DNA from 2 places in the Streptomyces sp. NPDC041135 genome. Region 1 is predicted to be linked to the other one. Evidence: riboswitches for the same ligand, from Rfam matches in the RefSeq annotation. Region 1 holds a riboswitch; the other holds the start of a gene.
What was found. Region 1 has a riboswitch for cobalamin ahead of nicT (Nickel transporter NicT). Riboswitches for the same ligand answer to the same signal wherever they lie in the genome.

Region 1 (7,423 bases):
ACCGGAGCCTGTGGCTGATGTGGCCGATGTGACCAATGAGCCCAGCGCTCCGCCATGTCTTCTGAGCCTTCCTAGCCTTCCTCGGCTCTCCCGCGCTCTGCCGCGCTCCGCCGCGCTCCGCGTGAGCTGCTGAGCTTCTGTTTCTAGATGGGATGCCCATGTCCATAGCCAGACCTGTCACCGCGCGCCGCCTGCTGGGGGCCGGCGCCGCCTCCCTCGCCCTCTGCGCCGCCTCCGTCGCCGGCGCCTCCGGCGCCTGGGCCCACGGCACGCCCGGCGGTGAGGGCTGGAAGGCCGGCGGCACCTACAAGCCGGGCACGGGTGCGGGCACGGAGACGGGCACCGACCGCTGCCAGTTCTCCCTGGACGGCACCAGCTTCTTCGACTCGGTGAAGGTCGACGACCAGAGCCTGCGGCCCTCCGCGGACGGCAAGGTGCACATCACCGTGCGCGCCGCCGGTGACGCGGCCACCTGCACCGCCTCCCTCGCCTCCTACCTCGCCCACGGCTCCTCCTTCGCCACCTCCGGCGAGCAGGTGTTCGTGGACTTCGACACCGTGACGGTCAAGCCGGGCGCGACCGACACCCTCGACATCGCGGTGCCGGACGCGGGCTGCTTCGCGCAGATCGACCTCTACCGCGGCGCGGTGAGGTTCGACGGCAAGACGGACGCCGGTGACGGTTTCGAGCACGGCGACCTGCCGGCCGGCCCGGACCACGCGGTCATCAAGGACAAGCTGATCGCGGCCTGGAACGGCGGCACCAAGGACTGCACGGCCGCCGAGTCGCAGTCCCCGACGCCGGCGCCGGCGCCGAGCGACTCCGCGTCCGGCTCCGCCACCCCGTCCGCCCCGGCGACGCAGAGCACCACCCCGGCACCCACCACCACCGAGTCCGGCGCCGCCTCAGCGACCCCGACCGCGGCCCCGGCCACCTCGGAGTCCGGCGCGGCCCCGGCCACCGGCGGCGACGACGGTGACCTCGCCGAGACCGGCGGCGGCGGCGACACCGGCGTCATCGCCGGCGGCGCGGCGGTCCTGCTGGTGGGCGGCGCCGCGATCGTCATGACCACCCGGCGCCGCCGTACGGCCCAGCGCTGACGACGGACGGGCGGACGGTGAGGCGGTGACACCGGCGGACCGGTGAGTCACCTCGGTGGACCGGGGGGTCACATAGGTGGACCGGTAAGTCACACAGGTGGACCGGTGGGTCAGGCGGTGTCCGCCGCGCAGTGTGCGAGCAGCGCCCGCACGTCCCGGTCGATCACCCGGTACCGCACCACCCGCCCCTCCTTCTCGCCCTCCACGACCCCCGCCGCCCGCAGCAGCCGCAAGGCCTGCGAGACGGCGGGGTCGTTCATTCCGGTGGCGATCGCCAGGTCGGACACCGCCAGCGGACCCGTGCGGTGCAGGGCGAGCAGCAGCGCCAGCCGCTTGGGGTCGGCGAGCAGGGAGAACCGGTCGGACCAGGCGCGCAGATGACCCGGCTCGCCGATCGCGGCGATGGCGTCGCACACCCGGTGGCCGTCGATGGAACGACGGTCCGCGCGGTCGGCAGGCACGAGATGCATGTCCTCATCCTCGCAGGCCTCCCGATTGTGATCTTCCATACCTGCGCACATGTGCAGCTATGCAGGGAACGGCCCTCCCCCCTACGGTGGACGGGCCGTGGTGCTCGGGAAGTCGGTGACGGTCCGTCAAGGACCCATGCCGACGCGGCCCTCGCCACTGTGAAGGGGGAAGTCCCCGTCCCGTCCGGCAGCCGCCGGGCCACTGGCCGGTCGTCCGGCTGGGAAGGCAGGGACGGCGGGCGTACGACCCCCAAGCCAGGAGACCGGCCACGGCAGCTCACGAAGTGATCCACGAGGTGCTGGAGCGTGACCGTATGACCGACCCTGCCGTTTTCCGCTGGCGCCGTGAGGACACCGTCCGCACGGCGGGCCTGCTGGCCGCCATCGCCGCCCTGCACGTCGCCGCCTTCGGCATCCTGTTCCTGCTCGTCGCCCCCGGCCACTACCGGGTCGGCAGCGAGACGTTCGGCATCGGGCTCGGTGTCACCGCCTACACGCTCGGCATGCGGCACGCCTTCGACGCCGACCACATCGCCGCGATCGACAACACCACCCGCAAGCTGATGGCCGACGGCAAGCGGCCGGTCTCGGTCGGCTTCTGGTTCGCGCTCGGCCACTCCAGCGTGGTCGTGCTCCTCGCCTCGCTGATCGCGGGCGGCACACAGCTCGCCGGCCGGATCACCAGCGAGGACTCCACCACCCACCAGGTGCTCGGCTTCCTGGGCACGACCGTCTCCGGCACCTTCCTCTACCTCATCGCCGTCCTCAACGTCGTGGCGCTGGCCGGCATCCTGAGGGTCTTCCGGTCCATGCGGGCGGGGACGTACGACGAACGGGAACTCGAACAGCACCTGGACTCGCGGGGGTTCATGAACCGCGTCCTGGGCCGGCTGACCAAGTCCGTCTCCCGGCCGGGCCAGATGTACCCGCTGGGCTTCCTCTTCGGGCTGGGCTTCGACACCGCGACCGAGGTGACCCTGATGGTGATGGCGGGCTCCGGCGCCGCGGCCGGGCTGCCCTGGTACGCGATCCTGTGCCTGCCGCTGCTGTTCGCCGCCGGGATGAGCCTGTTCGACACCCTGGACGGCACCTTCATGAACTTCGCCTACCAGTGGGCGTTCTCCAACCCCGTCCGCAAGGTCTTCTACAACCTCACCATCACCGGGCTGTCCATCGCCGTCGCCCTCTTCATCGGCACCATCGAGCTGGTCGGCGTCCTGCACGACAAGCTCGACCTGAGCGACGCCGTCACCGGCTGGATAGCCGGCCTGAACCTGGACAGCGTGGGATACGTCATCGTGGCCCTGTTCGTGGTGGTGTGGGCGGCGGCCATCGGCTACTGGAAGGTGGCCAAGGTCGAACAGCGCTGGACGGTACGGGCGGCGGAGGCCGACTAGGGTCGCTCGTGCGGATCAGGCCGGACGGGCCGTCCGCAGCCCGCCTGCGGCTCAGCGCGTGACCGTCTCCAGGTAGAGCCGGACGTAACGGTCCGCGTCGACCTCCAGCGCCACGTCCACCAGCGGCCGGGCGCGGGCCCCGCCGTGGATCTCGGACTCGCCGGGGCGGGGCCGGAGGTCGACGATCGTCTGGCCCCGGGCCGGTCCCGGCGCCAGGCAGACCTCGACGGGCAGCGGCCGGGTGACCAGCCCCGCGGGGTCGGCCACCGCGCAGACCGCGCCCGCGTCGCCGAGACCGCCCGCCTCCTCGGCCTCGGCCGGGCCGCCCTGGGTGGTCGGCCGGTGCGCGAGCAGGTCGCCGGCCAGCCGGGTGCCGGGGTCGTCGCCGGCCCGCAGCCGGTGGACGTCGGGGCCGGGGACGACGACCCGCATGAAGACGTCGAGGCCGTACATCGTGATCGGCACCCCGGCGGTGAGCAGGATCGCCGCCGCCTCGGGGTCGTGCCAGACGTTGAACTCGGCCACCGGGGTGGCGTTCCCGCCGGCGACCGCACCGCCCATGAACACGATCCGCTCGATGTTGCGGGTCACCTCGGGGTGGGTGCGCAGCAGCAGCGCGATGTTGGTCAGCGGCGCGGTCGGGATCAGGGTGACCGGGCGGGGCGAGGCGAGGATCTCGCGGCGCAGCAGGCTCACCGCGTCCTCGGCCACGGGCGCCCTCAGCGGCGCGGGCAGGCCCAGGTCGCCCATGCCGTCGGAGCCGTGCACGTGCCGGGCGGAGCGGGGCGGTTCGAGCAGCGGCCGCCCGGCGCCCCGGGCCACCGGGACGTCCGGCGCGCCCGCCCGCTCCAGCACGGTCAGGGTGTTGCGGACCACGCCGTCCACGTCGGTGTTCCCGGCCACGCAGGTCACCGCGCGCAGGTCCAGGCCCGGGTGGCGCACGGCGAACAGCAGGGCCAGGGCGTCGTCGACACCGGTGTCGCAGTCGATGATCACGGGGATGGGCTGACCGGTCACGGCGGGCTCCTTCCGTCACGATCGACATTAGGTCGTGTCCGCGAGGTCCCGCCCGACTCGTGCCTCCCGCGGGCTCACCCGGACGGCCCGGAGCGCTGGTGGCCGGGGCGGGCCGGTGGTGCCGTGGGAGCACGCACCGCACCGTCCGTCGGCCCCGGCCCACCGCGCGCCGCCCGTCCGGTCCCGGCACCCCTTGGAGGCTCCCCCATGTCCCTCCCCCCGGCCCGCCTCCTCACCGCCGCCGGTCTCGCGGCGGCCGCGCTGCTCGCCGTACCGGGCTGCACGGGGGCCCCGCGGCCCGCCGCGCGGCAGGCGGCCGCCTCGCCCACCGGCGCGCCGCGCGCCGCGGACCCCGTGGCGGTCCCCGCGCTCACCGCGGACCAGGCGCGGGCCGCGCTGATCACCGACGCCGACCTGGGCGTGCCGTGGACGCCCGCCGACGGGACGGCGACCTGGCGGGACGGGCTGCTGAAGGCGACCACGGCCGTCCCGGACTGCCAGCGCCTGCTGGACGCCCTGTACGCCGACGAACTGCTCGGCGGCCCCTCCGCCGGCCAGGCGGTGACCGTGCTCGACGACGGTGACGACGTGGCCCAGCTGCGCTACCAGGTCTCCGCCCGGCGCCCCGCCGACGTGGACCGCACCCTGGGCTGGCTGCGCACGCTGCCGCGGACCTGCGCGCGATTCACGGCGGCCACCACCGCGGCCGGCACCCAGTACGTGGAGGTCACCGGCGCCGAGCTGCCCGCCCTCGGGGACGCCCGGGGGGCGCTGCGGGTCACCCTGACCAGCGAGGGCGGCGGGAACGACGGCGACACGGCACCGCTCACCCTGACCGTGGACGTGGCCGCCGTCCGACTCGGCGACGACACGATCGTGCTCACCGACGGCGCCCTCGGCACGCCGCCCATGGACGCCCTGCGACTGGCGCTGGAGACCGGCGCCCGGCGGCTGGCCGAGGTCCGCGAACAGGGCCGGGTCCAGGCCTGACGACGCTGACGGCGCAGGCCTGACGGCGGCCCCGGCGCCGCTGCGCCTCAGTCGCGGTCGATCCGCCGGCGGCGGCTGACCACCTCGTGGGCCACGTCCAGCGCCGTCCGGTCGCGGGCGAAGGCGTACCCGCGCAGCCGGGCCAGCGCCTCCGCCGAGCCGACGCCCAGCTGCGCCATGATCATGCCGATGGCCTGGTGGATCTCGTCGTGCCCGGTGGTCAGGCCGTTCAGCCAGGAGGAACCGGGCCGGGTCACGTCCTCGTCGTCGCCGTCCGCGCCGGGCAGCGCCATCAGGGCCACCGTCAGCACGCCCGCGACCAGCCGCGCGGTACTCAGGTCCGGCCCGCTCAGCTCGCCGGGCACGGCGCCGTACAGGTCGAGGGTGCCGACGCAGACGGCGTCGTTGCCGAGCGGCAGCGAGTACACCGCCCGGACGCCGGCCTCCACCGCCTGCTGGGCGAACACCGGCCAGCGCAGCAGGTCCGGGCCCGAGGTGAGATCGCGGGCGAGCACGGGCGCGACCGTCTCGACGGCGTGCACACAAGGGCCCTCGCCCAGCGTGGCCTGCATCTCGGCCATGCCGGCGGCCGCCGGGTCGCTCGCGCCGACCTGCACGGGCAGCCCCTCGCTGAACAGCGACACGCTCGCCCCGCGCACCGGCAGCAGCTCGGTCACCAGGGTGCACAGCCGGGCGGGCACGTCCGCGGGCGCCGCGTCCCGCAGCCGTTCGGCGATGGTCTCGGCGACCCGCAGCACACCCGTCGCCTCCTTCGCTTCGGCGCAGCAGTAGGGAGCCTCCGGGCGGCGTCCCCACCCGGGGGCCTCCCGACTACCCGGGGTGAGGGGGGCAAAACCGCGGCGGCGGCCCGGGGAACCCTGGGTCCCCCGCGCTTTTGTCAGTGGCATGACCTAGTGTTCGCCGCCTAGGCTCCTCATGCGCCACCTGGCTCACGGGACACGCACGTCGCTGCGGTGTCCGGGGCGCCTCACTCTTCCTTTCGCTTTCGTTCCGGGGGGTTCGAATCAGCGTGCGTATGCGCACTCTCACGGCTGCCACCACCCTGGCGGTCGTCTTCAGCTCGGCGGCCCTGGCCGCCGCTCCGGCCTTCGCCGACTCCAGCAGGACCCTGCCCGTGACGCGGAGCGGTGACATCGTCGTCGACGGCGTCCACCGGCAGGTCTTCATCAGTGACCCGACCAACGGCAAGATCGTCGTCACGGACTACTCGGGCACCGTCGTCACCCAGCTCGCCACCAACCTGTCCGGTGTGACGGGCCTGGAGCTGTCCGCCGACTCCGGCACCCTCTACGCGGCCGTGCGGGACCTCGACGCGGTCGCCGTCATCGACACCGCGACCGACACCGAGACCGGCCGCTACGCGGTCGGCGACAAGCCGCTGAGCGTCGCCCTGGCGGGCGGCCGGCTCTGGTTCGGCTACGGCGGCGACGCCGAGGGCAACCTCGGTTCCGTCGACCTGACCGGCGAGCAGCACGAGGTCACCCTCGACCAGGACGGCGACTGGTACTCCGCCCCCGTGCTGGACGCCGCGCCGGGCTCCGGCACGCTGGTGGCGGGCGCACTCGGGCAGAGCCCGGCCGTGCTGGCCTCCTACGACGTCTCCTCGGGCACCGCGCAGAAGCTGGCGAGCACCCGCGAGGCGGGCGACAACCTCGGCGACCTCCAGGTCACCCCCGACGGCAAGGACGTCGTGGTGGCCAGCGGGGCGCCCTACTACCACCAGGTGTTCAAGACCGCCGACCTCGACGAGGACGGCAAGTACGTCAGCACCGCCTACCCCAACTCCGTCGCCATCGCGGCCGACGGCACGGTCGCCGGGGGCAGCTTCGCCTGGTACGACCCGGACGTGTACGTCTTCCGGCCGGGCAGCAGCGAGGCCGTACGCACCTACGACTTCCCCAACACCGGGCACAGCTCCGGCTCGGACACCCTGGCCCCGGGCGGTCTGGCCTGGGCGCCCGACGGCAGCCGGCTGTTCGCGGTGACCGAGAACGACGGCGGCGTGTACTCGCTGCGCACGTTCGACGCCCCGGCCAAGGCGGCCACCGCCATCACGGTGGACGCGCCCGCCACGGCCACCCGCGCCAAGGCGCTCACCGTCAAGGGCGAGGTCACCAGCACCATCCCGCTGGCGGCCGGCACCCGGCTCGCGGTCACCCGGACCGACGTGGAGTCCCCGGACGGCAAGGCCCTCACCCCGGTGGCGGTCAAGGCCGACGGCACCTTCTCCTTCAGCGACACCCCGCCGGCCGGCGGCAAGGTCACCTACAAGGTGTCCTACGCCGGTGACGCCGACCACGCGGCCGGTTCCGGCAAGGACAGCGTCGACGTCTCCCGCGCCAAGCCGGTGCTGTCGCTGAACAACAACGGCAAGGTGTACTCCTACGGCGCCGACGTGAAGTTCACGGCGCACCTGGGGACGACGTAC
Region 2 (7,423 bases), on a different contig from region 1:
AGGCCTCGCAGGACTCGGGGTTCTCCAGGGAGCAGGCGACGGCGTCGGGGTCGGCGGCCTGCTGGGCGGGGACGGTGGCCTCGGGCCGGGCCTGGGCGCGGGCGGCGCGCGCGATGCGGGTGGCCGGCCGCGAGCGCAGGTAGTACGTCGTCTTCAGGCCCGACTTCCAGGCGTAGGCGTACATCGAGGAGAGCTTGCCGATGGTCGGCGTCTCCAGGAACAGGTTCAGGGACTGCGCCTGGTCCAGGTACGGGGTGCGGGCGGCGGCCATGTCGATGAGCCCGCGCTGCGGGATCTCCCACGCCGTGCGGTACAGCTCCCTGACGTCCGCCGGGATCCAGGTGAAGCCCTGCACCGAGCCGGCGGAGTCCCGCAGCGCCTCCCGGGTGCGCGCGTCCCAGACGCCGAGCCGCTTCAGGTCCTCCACCAGGTAGGTGTTGACCTGGAGGAACTCGCCGGAGAGGGTCTCGCGCTTGAAGAGGTTCGACACCTGGGGCTCGATGCACTCGTACACGCCCGCGATGGAGGCGATGGTGGCCGTCGGCGCGATGGCCAGCAGCAGCGAGTTGCGCAGGCCGACCGACGCGATCCGCTCGCGCAGCGCCGCCCAGCGCTCCGGCCAGGCCGGCTCGGTCCCGTAGTGGTCGGGGTGCAGCACGCCCCGCGCCGTACGGGTCTTCTGCCAGGCCGGCAGCGGGCCGTTGCGCTCGGCGAGGTCGGCGGACGCCTCGTAGGCGGCGAGCATGATCCGCTCGGCGATCCGCGTCGACAGGGCGCGCGCCCCGGCCGAGTCGAAGGGCAGGCGCAGCTTGAAGAAGACGTCCTGAAGGCCCATGGCGCCCAGGCCCACCGGCCGCCAGCGGGCGTTGGAGCGGCCCGCCTGCTCGGTCGGGTAGAAGTTGATGTCGACGACGCGGTCGAGGAAGGTGACGGCGGTGCGCACGGTGGCGTCCAGCCGCTCCCAGTCGATGTCACCGGCCGCCGCGTCCACGAAGGCGCCGAGGTTGACCGAACCCAGGTTGCAGACCGCGGTCTCCCCGTCGTCCGTGACCTCCAGGATCTCCGTGCAGAGGTTGGAGGAGTGGACGACGTGCCCGGGCTCGGCCGTCTGGTTGGCGGTGCGGTTGGCGGCGTCCTTGAAGGTCATCCAGCCGTTGCCGGTCTGCGCGAGGGTGCGCATCATGCGGCCGTACAGCTCACGCGCGGGCAGCGTTCTGCGCGCCAGGCCCGCGGCCTCCGCGGCGCGGTAGGCGGCGTCGAACTCCTCGCCCCACAGGTCCACCAGCTGCGGCACGTCCGCCGGGGAGAACAGCGACCAGGTGCCGTCGGCGTCGACCCGGCGCATGAACTCGTCCGGGACCCAGTGCGCGAGGTTGAGGTTGTGCGTGCGGCGGGCGTCCTCGCCGGTGTTGTCGCGCAGCTCCAGGAACTCCTCGATGTCGGAGTGCCAGGTCTCCAGGTAGACCGCGGCCGCGCCCTTGCGCCGGCCGCCCTGGTTCACGGCGGCCACCGAGGCGTCCAGGGTCTTCAGGAACGGCACGATGCCGTTGGAGTGCCCGTTGGTGCCCCGGATCAGCGAACCGCGTGAACGGATGCGGGAGTAGGACAGGCCGATGCCGCCGGCGTGCTTGGAGAGCCGGGCGACCTGGTGGTAGCGGTCGTAGATGGAGTCCAGCTCGTCCAGCGGGGAGTCGAGGAGGTAGCAGGACGACATCTGGGGGTGCCGGGTGCCGGAGTTGAACAGGGTGGGGGAGGACGGCAGGTAGTCCAGCCGGCTCATCAGCCGGTAGAGCGCGGCCACTTCGTCGAGCGCCCGCACGGTGTCGTCCTCGGCAAGTCCGGCGGCGACGCGCAGCAGGAAGTGCTGGGGCGTCTCGATCACCTTGCGGGTGATCGGGTGCCGCAGCAGGTAGCGGCTGTGCAGGGTGCGCAGGCCGAAGTAGCCGAAGCGGTCGTCGGCGCCGGTGTCGACGAGCGCGTCGAGGCGGGCCGCGTGCAGGCGGACGAAGGCCGCGGTGCGGTCGGCGATGAGCCCCTCGCGGTGGCCGGTGGCGACCGACGCGGTGAAGGACGTCACGCCCTGGGAGGCGGCCTCGGCGCGGACGGTGAGGGTCAGCAGGCGGGCGGCCAGCCGCGAGTAGGCGGGGTCCTCGGAGATGAGGCCGGCGGCGGCCTCCGTGGCCAGCTCGCGCAGTTCCGCCTCGTCGGCCGCCGCTGACCGCCCCCGCAGCGCGGCGGCGGCGACCCGGCCGGGGTCGGCGTCGGGCAGGTCGGCGGTCAGCTCGGTCAGGGTCCGCAGCAGCGCGGCACCGGGACCGTCGGTCTCCGGCACGCTGACTGAGGCCGGATCTGCTGGCGCGATGGTCACGTGGGGGCTCTCCCTCGCTCGGCACGGGGCCTCGCGGGGCAGGGGATGGCACACGGGCGCAGGCGGCGCCGCGTCCACCTGCCCACTCCACGAGGCCCGGACGTCTCGGCACCCGGACCGGACGGCCGGGCGCGCTGCCGGCAGGTCCTCGGACTGACCAGGCGTGCGGACGCACGCGTGTACACCGTTGCGGGACAGTTCCGGATTCGCACCGGATTCCCCTGCGGCGACAGCGAGCATGAGCATACATCTGGTGCCGGGTTCGGCGAGCACCCCCATATGTTGTGTCGCGCGGTGCCGGAGCGTCATGTCATGACAAACGGGCCGCCGTTGCGCGGTGCGCACGGCGGCCCGTCGGGAACCGTTCAGCGGCGGCCGGTCCGCGGCCGCCGCGTAAGCGGGCGGCCGGCCCGTCCGGGCCCGCTCAGTGGGCGCTGTCCGCGGTCGCCGGCGGCAGCTCCACCTGGACGCCCGGGTCGCCCGCGTCCGCGGTGTAGTCGGCGGGACTGGTCTGGTCGAGGCCCTCGGGGGCCTTGAACGCCCGCAGGGCGAAGGTCAGCACGACGGTGACGGCCACGTTGAGCACGAACGCGGTCAGGCCGATGTAGCCGATCTCCCCGATGCCGGGGATCTCCTTCGCCGAGCCGCCGAAGTGCTTCTGGGTCGGCGAGGCGACACCGTACGCGGCGACCGTGCCGTAGATCATGCCCACCGCCCAGCCCGCGAGCAGCGCCCAGCGGTGGAACCACCGGGTGAACAGGCCGCCGACCAGGGCGGGGAAGGTCTGCAGGATCCAGATGCCGCCGAGCAGCTGGAAGTTGATGGCGACGGTCTTGTCCATGGTCAGCACGAAGACCAGCGCGCCGACCTTCACCAGCAGCGACACGATCTTGGAGACCCGGGTCTCCTCCTTCGCCGTGGCGTCCGGCTTGATGAAGTCCTTGTAGATGTTGCGGGTGAAGAGGTTCGCGGCCGCGATCGACATGATCGCCGCCGGCACCAGCGCGCCGATGCCGATCGCCGCGAAGGCCACGCCCGCGAACCAGTCCGGGAACATGTCCTCGAACAGCTGCGGGATCGCCAGCTGGCCGTTGGTGACCTTCACCCCGGCCGCGATCGCCATGAAGCCCAGCAGCGCCAGCAGGCCGAGCATCAGGGAGTACAGCGGCAGGATCGTGGTGTTGCGGCGGATCACCTCACGGCTGCGCGAGGACAGCGTCGCGGTGATCGAGTGCGGGTACATGAACAGCGCGAGCGCCGAGCCCAGCGCCAGCGTGGCATACGTCCACTGCCCTGCCTCGGCCGGGACCAGGGCGCCGCGCGGCTTCCCGGTCGCCGGGTTGACCTGCGCGAAGGCGTGGCCCGCCTTGGCGAAGACGTCGTCGAAGCCGCCGAGCTTGATCGGGATGTAGATGATCGCCACCGCGATGACGATGTAGATCAGCGCGTCCTTCACGAACGCGATCAGCGCGGGGGCGCGCAGGCCCGAGGAGTAGGTGTAGGCGGCCAGCACGCCGAAGGCGATCAGCAGGGGCAGGTCCTTGACGAACCAGTTGCTGCTCGCGCTGCCGCCGACGCCCATCACGTCCAGCACGGCCTGGATGCCGACGAGCTGGAGCGCGATGTACGGCATGGTCGCGAGGATGCCGGTGACCGCCACCGCGAGCGACAGGCCCTTGGAGCCGAAGCGGCCGCGGACGAAGTCCGAGGTCGTCACGTACCCGTGCTTGTGCGACACCGACCACAGCCGCGGCAGGAAGGTGAAGATCAGCGGGTAGACCAGGATCGTGTACGGCACCGCGAAGAAGCCGGAGGCGCCCGCCGCGTAGATCGCCGCGGGAACGGCGACGAAGGTGTACGCCGTGTACAGGTCGCCGCCGAGCAGGAACCAGGTGATCCAGGTGCCGAAGGACCGTCCGCCCAGGCCCCATTCGTCGAGCGAGTGCTCGTCGTCGGCCCGGCGCCAGCGCGCGGCCAGGAAGCCCAGGACCGTGACGGCCAGGAAGAAGAAGATGAAGACGCCGAGCGCGACGCCGTTCACGCCGTCCTTCACCGCGACGCACCTCCCCGGACCGCGTCGCGGGAGCGCTGGTCACGGCGCCACAGCTGGTGCGCGGTGACGGTCAGCGCGGTGGAGACGAGCACCCACAGCATCTGGTACCAGTAGAAGAACGGGATGCCGATGAACGCCGGGTCGGTCTTCGCGTAGGAGCCCACCCACAGCATCGCCGCGAACGGCGCGGCGAGACAGAGGGCGATGACCACGCGGACCGGTGTGACCACCGGTTGTCTCACTTCAGGCGCATCTGACATGACACACGCTCCGTCCCCTCGACGACCACCTGTGCGGTGCGCAGGTGTTGATCACCTGTTGTAATGCGCAGGCAATCTAGGTGACGGTGTCGAGACAGCGGAAGCCCTCGTCCGTATATCGGTCCCGTAATTCAGCCCCGGACGGTACGCGCGGACGGTATGCGCGGACGTGGTCCGAACGAGAGGTCCTAGTCCTGGGGGCGCTTGAGGCGCGCCACGAACTTGTACCGGTCGCCCCGGTACACCGAGCGCACCCACTCCACGGGCCGGCCCTGCTGGTCCACGGAGTGCCGGGAGAGCATCAGCATCGGCAGGCCGACGTCGGTGCCGAGCAGGCCGGCCTCGCGCGGGGTGGCCAGCGAGGTCTCGATGGTCTCCTCGGCCTCGGCGAGATGGACGTCGTAGACCTCGGCGAGGGCGGTGTAGAGGGAGGTGTACTTCACCAGCGACCGCCGCAGGGCCGGGAAGCGCTTGGCCGACAGGTGGGTGGTCTCGATCGCCATGGGCTCGGCGTTGGCCATGCGCAGCCGCTCGATGCGCAGCACGCGTCCGCCGGCCGTGATGTCGAGCAGGCCGGCGAGCCGGTCGTCGGCGGTGATGTACCCGATGTCCAGCAGCTGGGAGGTCGGCTCCAGGCCCTGGGCGCGCATGTCCTCGGTGTAGGAGGTCAGTTGCAGCGCCTGGGACACCTTGGGCTTGGCGACGAAGGTGCCCTTGCCCTGGATGCGCTCCAGCCGGCCCTCGACGACCAGTTCCTGCAGCGCCTGGCGGACGGTGGTCCGGGAGGTGTCGAACTCCGCCGCCAGCGTCCGCTCGGGCGGCACCGGCGTGCCCGGCGCCTGGGTCTCCGTCATGTCGAGCAGATGCTTCTTCAGGCGGTAGTACTTGGGGACGCGGGCGGTACGGACGGTCGCGCCGGCCTCGTTCTCCGCACTGCTGACGTCGGTGCTCATGCTCTGCCTTCCCGGCTCCGGGTGCCGAAAGCGACCGACTTCCCATCGGCCACGGCTCACATCGTGGCACGGCTTCTCCTGGCAGGGGTGCACCAGGGACGACCCCGGGTCCGCCCGCGCTCCGTGATCTCCTCTGTATACCGCCGCCGTCCCCGTTGGTCTAGTCCATCGGGGGTCGGCGCGGCAGTGGTCTACCGGCCGGGGTGCGGAACTGGTCCGTCCGATCTGTCGCTTGCGCAATGAAAGGTCCCTGCATATCTCGGTCGCATCACGGCTGCCTGGAGGCCGGTTGAACACCCTTGACAGGCCTATTGGTCTGGGCCAAGCTCCCCCTACTGGTCTACACCATTGGTCCAGGTCCCGGCCCCAAGGGCGGTACGACGCGTCGACGTGACACCGCGGGGAGGCAGGGGGGTTTGTGGCATCCCTGAGGAGGGTGGCGTGAAGCGCAAGCTGATAGCCGCGATCGGTATCGCGGGCATGGTCGTCTCCATCGCGGCGTGTGGCAGCGACAACAAGGACGACGGCAACTCATCGGGGGCGGACGCCAAGGAGCTGACCGTCTGGCTCACCGTGGACGCCCAGAACAACTGGCCCAACCTGGTGAAGGCCGCCGACGCCGCCGTGCAGAAGAAGCACCCCGGCATCAAGATCAAGCACGAGTACTACGGCTGGCCCGACAAGAACGCCAAGCTCGACGCCGTCCTCGCCACGGACAAGACCCCCGACGTGGTCGAGATGGGCAACACCGAGATGCTGCCCTACATGGTCAAGGGCGCCTTCGCGCCGGTCGAGGCGGGGCAGTTCGACAACTCGGCGCAGTGGCTGGACGGCCTCAAGGCCTCGGTGACCTACGAGGGCAAGACCTACGGCGTGCCGTACTACGCCGGTACCCGCGTCGCCAACTGGCGCAAGGACGTGGCGGCTTCGGTCGGCGTCAAGACGCCCCCGAAGACCTACGCCGAGCTGACCGCCGCCCTGGACAAGATCCAGAAGAAGGAAGGCAGCAAGTTCAGCGCCTGGTACCAGCCCACCCGTGACTGGTACGCGGCCATGTCCTTCGTCTACGACGCCGGCGGCGCCATCGCCAAGGAGGAGGGCGGCCAGTGGAAGGCCAGCCTCTCCTCGCCCGAGTCGGTCAAGGGCCTGAAGGCGTTCAAGAAGGTCGTCGACTCCTACATGCACGGCGACAAGACCAAGGACGAGTCCGACCGTTACATCGTCTACGGCCAGGGCAAGTCCGCCATGATCTTCGGCGCGGCCTGGGAGGGCGCGACCGCCGCCGACCCGAAGAACGACAAGACCGGCAAGCTCAAGGACAACCTCGAGAACTTCGTGATGCCCGGTCCGTCGGGCAAGAACATGCCGGTCTTCCTGGGCGGCTCCGACCTCGCCGTCCCGGTGAAGTCCAGGGCCCAGGGCGTCGCCGCCGAGTGGATCAACGCCTTCACCGGCAGCACCGGCCAGAAGGGCCTGATCGCCAAGGGCAACCTGCCCAACAACAAGACCGACCTCGCGACGCTGAAGGACGACCCGGCGACGGCCGTCCCGGCCACCGCGGCCGAGTCCAACTGGTTCGTGCCGATGGCACCGGGCTGGGGCCAGGTCGAGAAGGCCCAGATCCTGCAGACGATGCTGCAGAGCATCGGTACCGGCAAGAAGTCGGTCGAGGACGCCGCGAAGGACGCGGACGCCGCGATCGACAAGGTCATCAACACCAAGTGACCCGAGCGCAGGGCTCTGCCGCCGGCAGGGCCCTGCTTCTCGTGCGGCTGCGCCCGGGGTGCCA

Region 2: it holds a riboswitch for cobalamin, as region 1 does, so the genes downstream of both, ACZ6CZ_RS24975 (ribonucleoside-diphosphate reductase subunit alpha) here and nicT (Nickel transporter NicT) in region 1, are expected to answer to the same signal.

What each region holds. Positions count from the first base shown of each region.
Region 1 covers NZ_JBVIYZ010000014.1:111,114-118,536, forward strand. The annotation lists gene ACZ6CZ_RS27410 (LAETG motif-containing sortase-dependent surface protein) at 159-1,100, shown strand; gene ACZ6CZ_RS27415 (ArsR/SmtB family transcription factor) at 1,211-1,570, opposite strand; cobalamin riboswitch at 1,652-1,856, shown strand; gene nicT (Nickel transporter NicT) at 1,885-2,967, shown strand; gene ACZ6CZ_RS27425 (nucleoside hydrolase) at 3,019-3,984, opposite strand; gene ACZ6CZ_RS27430 (hypothetical protein) at 4,192-4,974, shown strand; gene ACZ6CZ_RS27435 (GAF and ANTAR domain-containing protein) at 5,022-5,732, opposite strand; gene ACZ6CZ_RS27440 (Ig-like domain repeat protein) at 6,011-7,423, shown strand, end outside.
Region 2 covers NZ_JBVIYZ010000011.1:193,286-200,708, reverse strand. The annotation lists gene ACZ6CZ_RS24975 (ribonucleoside-diphosphate reductase subunit alpha) at 1-2,368, opposite strand, end outside; cobalamin riboswitch at 2,491-2,614, opposite strand; gene mctP (monocarboxylate uptake permease MctP) at 2,793-4,421, opposite strand; gene ACZ6CZ_RS24965 (DUF3311 domain-containing protein) at 4,418-4,681, opposite strand; gene ACZ6CZ_RS24960 (GntR family transcriptional regulator) at 4,870-5,634, opposite strand; gene ACZ6CZ_RS24955 (extracellular solute-binding protein) at 6,076-7,359, shown strand.